DNA from 2 places in the Ochrobactrum sp. AP1BH01-1 genome. Region 2 is predicted to be linked to the other one. Evidence: riboswitches for the same ligand, from Rfam matches in the RefSeq annotation. Region 2 holds a riboswitch; the other holds the start of a gene.
The links. A riboswitch is a leader RNA that binds a small molecule or an ion and turns the genes downstream of it on or off. The one in region 2 is predicted to bind cobalamin.
Positions count from the first base shown of each region.

Region 1: it holds a riboswitch for cobalamin, as region 2 does, so the genes downstream of both, J9800_RS08110 (CbtB domain-containing protein) here and nrdH (glutaredoxin-like protein NrdH) in region 2, are expected to answer to the same signal.

Region 1 is NZ_JAGPOU010000002.1:555,021-562,412, reverse strand. It holds gene J9800_RS08120 (cobyric acid synthase) at 1-1,386, shown strand, start outside; gene J9800_RS08115 (phosphatase PAP2 family protein) at 1,583-2,305, shown strand; cobalamin riboswitch at 2,332-2,569, shown strand; gene J9800_RS08110 (CbtB domain-containing protein) at 2,621-2,809, shown strand; gene J9800_RS08105 (CbtA family protein) at 3,001-3,714, shown strand; gene cobU (bifunctional adenosylcobinamide kinase/adenosylcobinamide-phosphate guanylyltransferase) at 3,720-4,241, shown strand; gene cobW (cobalamin biosynthesis protein CobW) at 4,246-5,298, shown strand; gene cobN (cobaltochelatase subunit CobN) at 5,298-7,392, shown strand, end outside.
Region 2 is NZ_JAGPOU010000004.1:159,510-166,901, forward strand. It holds gene nrdF (class 1b ribonucleoside-diphosphate reductase subunit beta) at 1-50, opposite strand, end outside; gene nrdE (class 1b ribonucleoside-diphosphate reductase subunit alpha) at 67-2,286, opposite strand; gene nrdI (class Ib ribonucleoside-diphosphate reductase assembly flavoprotein NrdI) at 2,262-2,669, opposite strand; gene nrdH (glutaredoxin-like protein NrdH) at 2,683-2,904, opposite strand; cobalamin riboswitch at 3,216-3,429, opposite strand; gene J9800_RS15695 (SDR family oxidoreductase) at 3,527-4,357, opposite strand; gene J9800_RS15700 (DoxX family protein) at 4,429-4,827, opposite strand; gene J9800_RS15705 (MFS transporter) at 4,831-6,282, opposite strand; gene soxR (redox-sensitive transcriptional activator SoxR) at 6,473-6,940, opposite strand; gene J9800_RS15715 (flavin reductase family protein) at 7,001-7,392, opposite strand, start outside.

The DNA of each region.
Region 1 (7,392 bases), on a different contig from region 2:
CGCGTTGCGCGCAATCGCGGTCTCAAGGTTAGGCCCTTCAAGCCGCAGAACATGTCCAACAATGCTGCGGTCAGTGACGATGGCGGTGAAATCGGACGGGCGCAGTGGCTGCAGGCGCTGGCTTGCGGCGTACCGTCCTCGGTCCACATGAACCCGGTGCTCCTGAAACCGCAGACGGACCTGGGAAGTCAGGTCGTCGTGCAGGGTAAGGTGAGGGGCGAAGCGCGCGGTCGCTATTATCAGGAATTGAAACCGCAGCTTATGGCGGCGGTCATGGAATCATTTGCCAAGGTTCGCGAGGGCGCGGATCTCGTGCTGGTCGAAGGGGCTGGTTCGCCTGCTGAAATCAATCTGCGTGCTGGTGATATTGCCAATATGGGATTTGCGACGCAGGCCGATGTTCCGGTCGTCCTCGTGGGCGATATAGACAGGGGGGGCGTTATCGCTTCTGTCGTCGGCACGCACACTATTCTTCCCGAGCAGGACCGCGCCATGGTTCGCGGGTTTCTCATCAACAAATTCCGGGGCGATATTTCCCTTTTTGACGACGGTTTGGCCGCCATTACCCAATTTACCGGCTGGCGCTCCTTTGGCGTGGTCCCGTGGCTGAAGGCGGTATCCCGCTTGCCCGCTGAGGATTCGGTTGTTCTGGAACGCGCTGTCAGCGGGAACAGGAAGCCGCTGGTGGTCGCAGTGCCGATGCTGCCGCGCATCGCCAATTTCGATGACCTTGATCCACTGAAGGCCGAACCGGACGTGGAAGTGATCATGGTGCCGCCGGGAGCCAGTTTGCCTGGCGATGCAGGACTTGTCGTGCTGCCGGGAACCAAATCTACGATAGCCGACATGCAGGCACTTCGGGACAATGGCTGGGACCGCGAACTGTTCGCTCATGTGAAGCGGGGAGGCCATGTGTTGGGTATCTGTGGCGGGTTCCAGATGCTTGGCCGTCATATCAGCGATCCGGCCGGTATCGAAGGGAATGCGCGCGATATCGATGGTCTGGGGCTTCTCAATATTGAAACGGTGATGGAGGCCGAAAAAGTGGTTCGTAATGTGCAGGCCACGTCGCTTCTCCACAATACGCCGCTCGAAGGCTACGAAATTCACATCGGTCGCACGACCGGCCCAGATATGTTGACGCCATTCGCCCGTATTGGCGAGCATGACGATGGGGCCATTTCGCCTGATGGGCGGATCATGGGAACCTATCTTCATGGTGTATTCAGCGGTGACGAATTCCGCCGGAGATTTTTGCTCAGTTTAGGTATCAAAAGCGGTCAGATGAGTTATCGCGCTGGAGTGGAGACTGCGCTGGATGAACTCGCCGGGGAGTTGGAACGGTGCCTCAATATTGACGCGTTGTTCGGACTTTGCGGTATTTGAGGAAATTCTACTTTACTATTTAGATGTATTGGTGCCAATTTTGTTCGTTTTAAATTAATATATTGCGTTCTGGGTTGTATTAAAATATACTACTATGAGGAAATTAGTTCCTGGATTTTTTATAATTTGAATTTTATTTAAATGTTTATTTCATAGGTGTTTATTGAATACTGTTAAATCGCCCGATTACGCATCTATGGTTTACGAACTTAGGCAGCATGCGGCTTTCCTGTATGCCTTTATGATTATCAATGGCTTTTTTATTATTTTCCCTCAAATTGACTTGATTGTTTCACGATATTTTTTCCAATCAGGAAGTTTTTTTATTTCTCATAATTCATACTGGATTGCATTGCGAGATTTCCACCGGCTCAGCCAGTGGTGCCTGTTGGTATTCATGGTCATCCTTGTGACGTTTTATGCTTTGTGGCGTCGTCCACTTTCAATCATTGCTCCGCATAAGGTTGTCTACATCGTACTTACCTACGTGCTCGGTCCTGGTGCGCTGGTGAATAGTCTGAAACTTCTTATTGGTCGGGCGCGACCGAGGGACATAGTGGAGTTTGGCGGTTCAGCTGATTTTACGCCGGCGTGGCAACTAGCCCGGATGTGTCATTACGGTTGTTCATTTCCATCCGGTGAAACGTCGGCAGCTGCTGCGATGCTGCCTCTCCTGATCCTTGTACCCGGACGCTTTCGATTAAATGCAGCGGTGATCTTTATTCCGATTCTTGCACTGATATCGCTGAACCGCGTATTTATGGGCGCGCATTTCCTATCCGATGTGATGATCACCTGGACACTTATCATTGGTCTTATGATTTGGCTCTGGCCCAGGGTTGTGCGTCATGCCGATGTGATTGATGGCTGGGTGCGATCTAGAAGTGAGAAACTTCGAAAGCGGCTGTATGTTCGCTGATTGACGCCGATGGGGCGAAAGCCTAATGTCCAAGGCGTGCAACAGGTTTTTGCCGGGACGAATCCCGGCGATGCCAAAAAGGGAATGCGACGGACGGACCCAATTCGGGCGTCTTTATCGCAGCCGACCCCGCGACTGTAGAGCGGAGAGGGATGAGGCAAACCGGCCAACCGGTAACCACTGGAAGCAGAAAAGCTTCTGGGAAGGCAGCTTCAATCCCCGCGACCCGTGAGCCAGGAGACCTGCCTGTTGCGTGAGGGTATTGAGCCCGCACCCCATGGGAGGTTTTTCCCTGCTGCCTGCACGGAGGTTGTCATGGCTGCACGTACTCAGAATTCTGTTTCAGGCATACTCGCAATGCCGCTCGCTGCCCGTCTGGGCACAGCTGTGGTTTCACTGCTTCTCGGCGCTTTTCTGATTTACGGTGTTGGGCTTGCCCATTCCGATACGCTGCACGATTCGGCACATGATACGCGTCATTCCTATGGTTTCCCCTGCCATTGAGCAGGCGACCTATTTTCGGAATTGAAGTTGAGCAAGGCTCGATGGCGGACGGCCGGAGCATTTCCTGTTTTGATTGAATCATTGGAAGTGCTCTATCTGTTTGTTTTTTTTACGCGCATCTTGTTCCGAAAACCCTTTCACACTTTTCGGGATGCGCTCCATCGGCGCGAGATTGCTGTTGAGGGACAGAAATGTTGATCCGTTATTTGTTGGCGACGCTTGCCGCCGGTCTTCTGGCCGGGCTGCTGGTTACGCCTGCCATGTATCTGAAGACAGTGCCTTTGATCCTGCAGGCCGAAACTTACGAAGCGGCTGGCGGCGGCCACCGCCATGGCGAGACGGAAGCCGCGCCTCACGATCATGGTGTCGCTGCCGCAGATGCTGAAGAAGAAGGGGCGGGACTGCCTTTTGGGCGGCTGGGCAATACGATTCTTGCCAATCTTGTGGCCGGGGCCGGTTTTGCCTTGCTGCTTGGCGGCGTAGCCTTGCTTCTTGGGCGTCGCATCACGGTGCAGAATGGCATTTATTGGGGCATTTCAGGCTTTTTCGCGGTGGCATTTCTGCCCGCGTTGGGGTTGTCGCCGGCATTGCCGGCAATGCCTGCCGCTGATCTGGCCGAACGCCAGCTCTGGTGGATTGCCGCCGTGGTGCTGAGCGGCCTCGGTATCTATCTCGTTGTGCTGCGCCAGGAAATCTTGGCGAAGATGTTGGGGCTGGTGCTGATCGTGGCGCCGCATCTCTATGGCGCACCGCATCCAGAAGATATTTCGTCTCCCATTCCCTCGCTGCTTGCGTCGCAATATGCGGTCGCATCGCTGGCGACCAACCTGTTCATGTGGGCAGTGATCGGCCTCGCACTCGGCTGGTTCATCCAGCACTATGCATCGTCCGAGATTGAGGGGTGACGAAAATGACTTCGCCGGGAAAATCGGTTCTGGTGCTTGGCGGAGCGCGTTCGGGCAAGTCGTCTTATGCCGAGAGGATGGTCGGGTCCTCGGGGCTCAAGCCGCTTTATCTCGCAACAGGACGCGCCTTCGACACGGAAATGGAAAACCGCATTGCCATTCACCGGGAGCGGCGTGGTCCTGAGTGGCAAACCATAGAGGAGCCGCTTGATCTGGTCGGCGCACTCACACTGCATGCTGCCGAGGATCGGTTCGTGCTGGTGGATTGTTTGACCCTGTGGCTGACCAACCTGATGATGGCCGAACGCGATATAGGTGCGGAGACGGCAAGGCTTGCCGCCATGCTGCCGGACCTTGCCGGACCTGTGGTATTCGTTTCGAACGAAGTTGGACTTGGGATCGTGCCCGAAAATCGCATGGCACGGGAATTTCGCGATCATGCGGGCTTTCTGCATCAGGCAGTGGCCGCGGTTGCGGATGAAGTTTATTTCATGGCGGCAGGGCTGCCGCTCAAGATGAAGGGATAAATCGATGCAGGGACAGAAAATTCCCGCGACCGTCATTACGGGTTTTCTTGGATCTGGCAAAACGACGATGATCCGCAACCTGCTGGAAAACGCCAATGGAAAACGCATTGCGTTGATCATCAATGAATTTGGCGATCTCGGTGTTGATGGTGGCATTCTGAAAGGTTGCGGGATTGAGACCTGCCGCGAAGAAGATGTGATCGAGCTCAACAATGGCTGCATCTGCTGCACCGTTGCCGATGATTTCATCCCGACCATGACCAAGCTTCTCGATCGCGCTGATCGCCCCGATCACATCGTGATCGAGACTTCCGGTCTGGCGTTGCCGCAGCCGCTGGTCGCGGCATTCAACTGGCCCGAAATCAAGACGCAGGTGACGGTCGATGGCGTGGTGACGGTGATTGACGCGGCTGCCGTCGCAGAAGGCCGTTTTGCCGATGATCACGACAAGGTTGATGCGCAGCGGGCAGCGGACGAATCCCTTGATCATGAAAGCCCCTTGGAAGAACTTTTTGAGGATCAGATTCATGCAGCCGACCTTATCGTTCTCAACAAAGCTGATCTGATCGATGCTTCGAGGCTTGATGGTGTGAAAGCCGATGTAGCCGCGCGTTCTCCGCGACGGGTGAATATGGTTCCTGCGAGCTTCGGCAAGCTTGGAACCGATGTTCTGCTCGGCCTCGGTGTCGGCACTGAAGATGACATCGCCAACCGCAAGTCTCACCATGAAATCCATCATGCAGACGGGCACGAACACGATCATGACGAGTTCGAGAGCTTCGTAGTCGAAGCGGGCTCTGTGGGTCATCCCAAGCTGTTCGCCGAAAAGCTGAAGACGGTCATAGCGGAACATGACATTCTTCGTCTGAAGGGCTTTGTCGATGTGCCGGGCAAGCCGATGCGTCTGGTCGTACAGGCAGTCGGTCCGCGCATCGAACATTATTTCGACCGTCCATGGGACAAGGATGAAACGCGCTCCACGCGGCTGGTTGTGATCGGGCTGCATGACATCGATGAAGCAGCCATCGCCAAGGCAGTGAAAGACGCCGTTTCGTAATGCATCTTCTTCTTGCCCAGAAAGGAACAATCAGCGACGGCCATGAGGCCGTCGATCTCGGCCAGACGCCGGGAAAGATATTGTTCCTTTCCGCCGCCGATACCGAACTGGCCAGTCTGGCACAGGCGCACCGGCTTGCGCCGGACTTGCCAAGTTTGCGGCTGGCGAACTTCCTGAGCCTCACCCATCCCATGTCGGTGGACGCTTATGTGGAACGGACAGCCAAGTATGCCAGCCTAATCGTCGTGCGCATTATAGGCGGCGAAACATACTGGCCTTACGGGCTGGAGGCACTCCATGCCTGTGCTATCAATCACGGTATCAAGATTGCCGTATTGCCGGGGGACGACAAACCGGACCATGGGCTGGATCGGTTTTCGACAGTTTCCGCTCAAGAACGAAATGAACTCTGGCAGTATCTGATCGAAGGCGGAGCGGCGAATACAGGTGCATTCCTTCGCTATTGCGCTGCGCTGATCGCAGGTTCCGAGAAGCCGGAAAGTGCAGCACCTCTGCTTAAGGCTGGTCTGTGGTGGCCGGGAGAGCATGCTTCGTCGCTTGACAGCATCAGGACGCACTGGGGCGATGTTTCCGCACCTGTCGCAGGCATCATTTTTTACCGGGCGCTGGTGCAAAGCGGGCAGACCCAGCCCGTCGATGCGCTGATCGCATCGTTGCAGGCAAAGGGTCTCAATCCGCTTCCGATATTCGTTTCGAGCCTCAAGGATCGATTGTCCGCAGCCGTTGTCGACGGTCTGTTTGAGGACTGTCCGCCAGATATTGTGCTGAACGCTACCGGATTTGCGATTTCCTCGCCGGGTGCCGAGCGCAAGCCGACTGTGCTCGACAAGCGCGGCAATATGGTGCTGCAAGTCATCTTTTCCGGTACACCGAAGGCAGTTTGGGAAAGCTCGCAGCAGGGCTTGCTGGCACGCGATCTGGCGATGAATGTCGCCTTGCCTGAAGTGGACGGACGTGTGCTTTCACGCGCGGTTTCATTCAAGTCCGCAAAACAGTTCGACACGGCAGTGGAAGCGAATATCGTTACCCACGAGCCGCATGAAAACCGCGTGGATTTTGTGGCGCAGCTCGCTGCAAACTGGGTGCGGTTGCGGCGGAAACCGCCCGAAGAAAGGCGTGTGGCGCTTATCCTTGCGAATTATCCAAACCGCGACGGGCGGCTTGGCAATGGCGTTGGCCTCGACACACCTGCCGGAACGGTCGAAGTGCTGCGCGCTATGGCGACGCATAACTATCAGGTGGGGGAGGTTCCGGCCAATAGTGATGCGCTCATGCGCAGTTTGATGACAGGTCCGACCAATGCTGCCCGCGACGGGCGCGAAATACGCGAAACGATTTCGCTGAATCAATACAAGGCTTTCTTCAAAAGACTTCCCACCGTGATTCAGAGGGAAATTGATGGCCGCTGGGGTGTGCCGGAAAACGATCCTTATTTTGCGGAGGAACTCTCGGCCTTTGCCCTGCCGTTGATGCGGTTGGGTGAAACCTTCGTCGGTATTCAGCCTGCACGCGGCTATAATATCGATCCGAAAGAAACTTATCACTCGCCTGATCTGGTGCCGCCACACGGCTATATTGCTTTCTATGCCTTTCTGCGCGAGGTCGCAGGCATCGACGCAATTGTACATATGGGCAAGCATGGAAATCTGGAATGGCTGCCGGGAAAGGCGCTCGCTCTGTCCGAAAACTGCTATCCCGAAGCGATGTTCGGTCCCATGCCGCATATTTATCCTTTCATCGTGAACGATCCCGGTGAAGGCACGCAGGCCAAGCGTCGTGCTAGCGCGGTTATTATCGATCATCTGACGCCGCCACTGACACGCGCCGAAAGTTATGGGCCGCTGAAAGATCTGGAAGCGCTGGTGGATGAATATTACGAGGCTTCCGGTGTCGATCCTCGCCGGCTGCTGAAGCTGAAAGGACAGATACTCGATCTTGTGCGCGACATAGGGCTTGATCGCGATGCGGGCATTCACGACCATGATGACGAAGACATGGCACTGCAAAAGCTCGACGCCTATCTTTGCGATCTCAAGGAAATGCAGATACGCGACGGGCTGCATATTTTCGGGC
Region 2 (7,392 bases):
GCACGCACTGCAACAGGTTTCGGGTGCTTGGTCTTCATTTGAATATTCATCGGTCATCACCAGTGGTCAGAGGGCACAGGAAACACAGCCCTGCACTTCCGTGCCGGAGAGCGCCATCTGGCGCAAGCGGATGTAGTAAATGGTCTTGATGCCCTTCTTCCATGCGTAGATTTGCGCGCGGTTGATGTCGCGAGTGGTTGCGGTATCGCGGAAGAACAGTGTCAGAGACAGGCCCTGGTCGACATGCTGCGTCGCCGCCGCATAAGTGTCGATAATCTTCTCCGGCCCGATCTCGTAGGCATCCTGATAATAGTCGAGATTGTCATTGGTCATGAAGGCTGCCGGATAGTACACGCGGCCGATCTTGCCCTCCTTGCGAATTTCAATCTTCGACACGATCGGATGGATCGATGAGGTCGAATGGTTGATATAGGAGATCGAGCCGGTCGGCGGCACGGCCTGAAGGTTCTGGTTATAGAGTCCGCCCTCCATCACAGCTTTCTTCAGATCCCGCCAGTCGTCCTGTGTCGGGATGGCAATGCCAGCCTCTTCGAAGAGTTCACGAACCTTTTCCGTCGCCGGTTGCCAAAGCTGCTCGGTATATTTGCGGAAATATTCGCCCGATGCATATTTGGATTTCTCAAACCCCTTGAAGGATTTGCCCGTTTCAACCGCGATCCGGTTGGATGCGCGGATCGCGTGATAGGTGACCGTATAGAAATAGATATTCGTGAAATCGACGCCTTCGTCCGAACCGTAGTAAATCCGCTCGCGGGCGAGATAACCGTGCAGGTTCATCTGGCCGAGACCGATGGCATGGCTTTCATCATTGCCGCGAGCGACCGACGGCACGGAACCGATATGGCTCGTGTCGGAAACGGCGGTCAGGGCACGGATGGAGGTCTCGATGGTCTTGCCAAAATCTGGGGAGGCCATTGCTGCTGCAATATTGAGCGAACCCAGATTGCACGAAATATCCTTGCCGAGATGTTCATAGGAAAGGTCTTCGCCGAAGGTGCTTGCCTCGCTGACCTGCAGGATTTCCGAGCATAGATTGCTCATGGTGATGCGCCCGTCGATCGGATTGGCGCGGTTCACCGTGTCCTCGAACATGATATAGGGATAACCGGATTCGAACTGGATTTCCGCCAACACCTGAAAGAACTCGCGAGCATTGATCTTTTTCTTGGTGATGCGCGCGTCGTCGACCATTTCCCGATATTTTTCGGTCACCGAAATCTCGGTCAGTGGCACGCCGTACGCCCGCTCCACATCATAGGGCGAGAAGAGGTACATATCCTCGTTGTTCTTCGCGAGCTCGAAGGTGATGTCGGGAATGACGACGCCCAGCGACAGTGTTTTGATGCGGATTTTCTCGTCGGCATTTTCGCGCTTGGTATCAAGAAAACGCATGATGTCCGGGTGATGCGCGTGCAGATAAACCGCGCCCGCACCCTGCCGTGCGCCCAACTGATTGGCGTAGGAAAAGGAATCCTCCAGAAGCTTCATCACCGGAATGATGCCCGATGACTGGTTCTGTATCTGCTTGATGGGCGCGCCCGCCTCGCGGATATTGGTGAGGCTCAAGGCGACGCCACCTCCCCGCTTCGATAATTGCAAAGCTGAATTGATGGAGCGCCCGATCGACTCCATATTGTCCTCTATCCGCAGCAGAAAACAGGATACGAGCTCGCCGCGCTGCTTCTTGCCTGCATTGAGGAAAGTCGGCGTCGCAGGCTGGTAACGGCCCGAAATAATCTCTTCCATCACATCGCGGGCGAGTTGTTCATTGCCGCGCCCCAGCGCCAGCGCCACCATGCAGACGCGGTCTTCATAACGCTCCAGATAGCGCTTTCCGTCGAATGTTTTCAGCGTATAGCTGGTGTAATATTTGAACGCGCCGAGAAAGGTCGGAAACCGGAATTTCTTTGCATAGGATTCTTCGAAAAGATCGCGCACGAAGTTGAAGGAATACTGATCCAGCACTTCCTGCTCATAATAGCCTTCGTTTACCAGATAATCGAGCTTTTCCCGCAGGTTATGGAAAAAGACCGTGTTCTGGTTCACGTGCTGGAGAAAGTATTGCCGTGCGGCTTGCCGGTCGCGGTCAAGCTGGATTCTGCCCTCGTCATCGTAAAGGTTCAGCATTGCATTGAGCGCATGATAATCCAGCCCGTCCGAGGATTTTGGCGGTTTGCTGCTGGAAATTGCCACTGGAGCCGCATCCTGCTGCGGCACTGGCCGTGCTTCGCGCTCCCGGATCAGGGTCGTGTCTGCCGTGTCCAAAATCGTTCCATCCCGTTTTTGACATTGCCTATGTCCTGATCGGTCCCCAGAAGCTCGAAGCGGTAGAGATAGGGAACCTGACATTTGGCGGAGATAATGTTGCCGGCGATACAGAAAGCCTCGCCGAAATTGCTGTTTCCCGCGGCGATGACGCCGCGGATGAAAGAGCGGTTGCTCTCGTCGTTGAGGAAGCGGATCACAGGCTTGGGGACAGCGCCCTTGGAACCGCCTCCGCCATAAGTGGGCGTGACGAGCACAAATGGCTCGCGCACCTGCAACCCGCCCGAACCGTCCATCGGAATGCGGTTCGACCGCATTCCAAGCCGTTCAACAAACCGGTGCGTATTCTCCGACCGGCTGGAGAAATAGACGATCAGGCTCATGAAACCGCGGCCCTCAGGCGAGGGTGCTGATCATATCGGGCCGGAAACCCGCCCAATGGGATTCTCCCGCCACAACCACCGGCACCTGGCGGTAGCCCATGCCCTGAACGAGATGGAAAGCATCGGCATCCGCGGAAATATCGATGATCTCATATTCGATGCCCTGGCGATCAAGGGCGCGTGTGGTAGCCGTGCACTGGACGCAGGCGGGCTTGCTGTAAACGGTGACGTTCATTTTTTTCTCGCTGGTTGGGAGGACGCAAAAAACCGTTCGCGCATCGCAAAATGCGCGTCAAAGGAGATGGAACAGGGGATCGGCCAGCCGCGAATAAGCAGCCGGATCGCATAAACTATAACTCGAAAGGAGGACCCGAACTGAAACTGAATAAACTGAACATGGACTTCACCCCGAAGCTACATCCCAGCAAAAGTACGAAGCGGCTTTGCTTAGGATAATGCGTAAAAACAAAGCGGGAAGTTCGGGGCAGCAACCGGCAAGGCAAAGCTTGCCATATAAGATTGCGCGCCAACCGGACACCCCGCCCGTGGACGTACTCGTTCAAGGCAGGTCTCCTGGCTCACGGATCAACGTCCTGTCCGCCTTCCCAGCCAAAGCCAGTGACGTGATGGACAGAACTCTCCGCTTACAGTTGCGGGGGCAGCTCCGGCTTTGCTGCATCCATCATGGATGAAACCCACCGGATTCCCGTCTTAGCTTTCGATCCGACGAATCGAAAGAACCTAGAACACTATATATAGTAGCTAAAGTTAAAAACTCGTCAATAGATAGTCAGAAACAAGGCGTAAAAACTAGCGGACCATTCCGGCAACCCTACGAATGGCAGAATTATCGCTGTCTATTTTGCGGGGTTGATCGGTTTCGGCCTGAACTCGGGCTTGATAGCCTTGAGCGCCATGCGGTCCACCAGAGCGGGCGCTATAAGCTTCAACCAGCGCCCCGACCGCATCTGCCGAGTCATCAACACTTCGCGTTTGCGCGCCTGAACGCCCGCTAGCATCAGCCGCACGGCTTCCTCGACCGGCATCATGTCGTCCTCAAGCACGCCGCTCGTTCCCAAAGCGGCACCGCTTGCGCTGTAGCCAACTTTGCGAATGTCCGTTTTGACGACACCCGGATAGACGATCGTTACCGATATGCCGCTCGGTTCCAGTTCCGCGCGAAGTGCTTCACAAAACCCGGAAAGAGCGAACTTGGTTCCGCTATAGGCAGTGCGACCCGGCACGCCGATCAATCCGGCAACGGATGAGACAGCTACGATCCGCCCCTTGCTTGCAGCAAGATATGGAAGTGCGGCATGGATAGGCCAGACGCTGCCCCAGTAGTTCAATTCCATCAAATCATGCATCCAATCGAGATCATCCGGCTTGATCTCGGCAAAATTGGCATGCGCCGACATGCCGGCATTCACGATCAGCGTGTCAATGCGGCCATAGGCGGAAACCGCCTTGTCGATCAGGGCGATGCAGGCAGCGCGATCCTTAACGTCGGTGGGTATCACAAGGGCCGAGCTGCCCAGTTGCCGCAATTCGGCGGCAAGCCTCTCCAGCTTGTCGATATTGCGAGCAGCAAGCACAAGAGCAGCATTGGCGCGGTCGCGCCGGGCGATCTGCCGCGCGGTTTCCGCGCCGATACCATCCGATGCTCCCGTTATGATCGTCACATCCATGCGCGGCCCTCCCTGCCTATCGTTAAGACGACAGGCAAGGTACAGGCAGGGCAATCCGTGCGTCCAGTGGTTTAAACCTTGCGCGATAGAATGGCGACGACAGCCAGGCCACCGATCAGCGATATGTGCTCCAGCGCCACCGTCATATCCCGAAAAGCTTCTTCTCCTTCCTTTGCCCAAAACGGGTGCGCAACGGGAATGGTGAGGAACGTGAAGATAGCAAGAGCACCACAAGCCAGCCAGGTTCCGCGATTGAAGATGATCATCAGCGATCCGATGATTTGCAAAAGCAGGGTCGCGCTGTTGAACAGCCAACCGGGAAGAAGACCAAAGCTTTCCATTTCCGCAGCATTGCTTCCGAAATCGAAGAGCTTGGCCAGCCCGCTGGACCAGAAGACGAAGGTGAGGACGATCCGCGCCAGCAAAAGACCGGCACGGGAATCGAGGATGTTGGCGATGAAACGCGGCATTGGTCAACCCTTTCCGCCGGTAATACGGATAACCTTGAATGCGACCGCCACGGCAATCGCTGGCGCGAGCGCGAAAATCACCGAGAGCCAGAGCGAGGCATTTGCCGCGCCTTCCGCGCCTCCGGGCGCGGCAATACCAGCGAAATTCGCAACCATGCCTGCAAGGGCCGTTCCGAAAGCAATGGCGAAGAGCTGCACGGTCGTCATACCGCCCGCAGCAAGATCCTGCTCGGTCGACGGAGCGCTTTGATAAACGCCGGTGACGAGGCTTGGCCAGGCCAGGCCGATCCCAAAACCGATCAGGATGAGGCCAAGGCAAACGGGCGCGAGCAATGACCAGTTGCCGTTACCGTGAACTGGAAGAAACACGGCAAGCAACACCAGGCCAGCAAGTGCGAGGATTGGGCCTGCCACGACGAGCTTGTCGCCGCCCTTCTCCTGCCATTTGGAGCTGAGGAAGGATGCCACTGTCCAGCCAATCGCCATCAGCGCCGCCAGATACCCCGCCCATAGCGGAGACTGGCCGTGAAGGTGCTGAAGCAGATAAGGCACGTAGATTTCAGGCTGCATGCTGAGCATCAAAAGCGCAATCGTAAGATAGAGAGCACCGAGCGGCGTCGACAGGCTGAATGAACGGCGCGGCAGCAGACGGGCCTTGGCATCGCGGTCCACAACTGCGATGATGGCGATCATGAATATCGCAGCACCCAGACCGACGACCTTCCATAGCGTTTCCTGTGATAGGCTCCCCGCTGACACGGCGAGGACCGCCCCCGTCAGCAGGATAAGCTGGAGAACCGGTACCGATACGCGTTCGTTCTTGTCCCAGCTCGAACGCGGCAGAGTTGCGAATGCCACCACAGCGAAAAGTCCCGAAACCGGCAGCAGCGACCAGAACGCGGCGCGCCATGCGCCATATTCGGCAAAGATGCCGCCAATCGCCGGACCGATCAGTGTCGCCACGCCGAACATTGCAGAAATGAGACCGATAGCCCTGCCCCACAGACGCTCCGGTAACACAACACGGGTGAGACCATAGGCAAGCGCGTAAAGAAATCCGCCACCGAGGCCTTGCACGCTCCGCCCCGCCAGCATGACCGGCATGTTGATGGCCAGAGACGAGATCAGTGTGCCGGCTGCGAACAGCAGGGTCGCCACGACGTAGGCACCTCGCGGACCCGCACTTTTCAGAAGCCTCGCGGTAAGTGCCGCTCCGAGAATGGAGGCAACGACGAACAATGTCGTGGCCCAGGCATAGAAATCCATGCCGCCAATATCTTGCACCACACTCGGCATGACTGTGGTGGCGATGTACATATTGACCGCATGGAGAGTAACCCCACCGGCCAAGGCCAGGGCATAGAGGCCGTTTTTACCGCTTAGAAGCTCACCCCAGCCTCCAGGCCTGTAGCCTGCATCTCCCGCCGGAATTGTCTCTTCGATCGAACTTTGCACTGTCGGCCTCCATGAACTGATTTGTTGCCGACGGGTTTATAGGACCTCAACTTTGATTGAGGTCAATAGGGTATTTTCCTCTCAAAACATGGGGTTCGGGCAAGTCCGAAAGGTGTCCAAAACCAAGCCAAACCGCCACTGCGAAGGAGCGCAATGGCGGTTGGGAAGGCTCAGTGCGGGTGCTGGAAAATCAGATGAGATTGTCGCTCTTGACGATCAATCTTCTGGGACCGGCGCCCTGTTGTCCAAGGACGTCGTCGGGATTGCGCAACGGGCATTCGGACAGCGAGAGACAACCGCAGCCGATGCAGCTCGTTATCTGATCGCGAAGCTGCATGAGACTGTCGATACGCTCCTGAAGCATATCTTTCCAGGCTTCCGAAAAACGTCTCCAGTCCTCCGTTGTCGGTACGTGATCGTGCGGAAGATCCGCCAGCGCTTCACGAATGATAGCAAGCGGGATGCCCGCGCGTTGCGCGATCTTGATGATGGCGATGCGGCGCAGCACGGCACGGTGATAGCGGCGCTGGTTGCCTTCCGTGCGCCAGCCCTCGATGAGCCCCTTGGTTTCATAGAAATGGACCGTAGAGACCGCCACTCCGGCGCGCCGGGAAACGTCACCAACTGTCAGGCTTTTCTTGAGACCTGAATGTTCCATATCGTCAAACTCGATCATGCCGAATGTGTAGGCCGCAGCCCCGCACAATTGCAAGGCGCGTCATAAATCCGCGTCATGTCTCAGTGCGCGATAATTGCGGCGGGCCCATAGCAACGGGCGCGAATGCAGCGGCAAATCGGTATTCGTTACCAGCCCGGCAAAAAGCGTGTGGTCCGCCATCGGAACACTGCCCGCCAGTTCGCAATCAATGGCAGCCGAAGCACCGAAAAGATGCGGTCTGCCAGACGGCCACTCGCCCCACACACCAATGAGAAATCTCTGCGCGTAGGGAACCTTGCCCGCGAAGGCATCACCGATCATCTCCTGGCCTTCCGCGAGCATGGCCAGCGAGAACCCACCATCAGAAAGGATCGCCGTTGCCAGCGCGCTGTCGCTTTTCACCGAAACCAAAATCATGGGCGGCTCGGCGGAAAGCGACAACACCGCCGTCA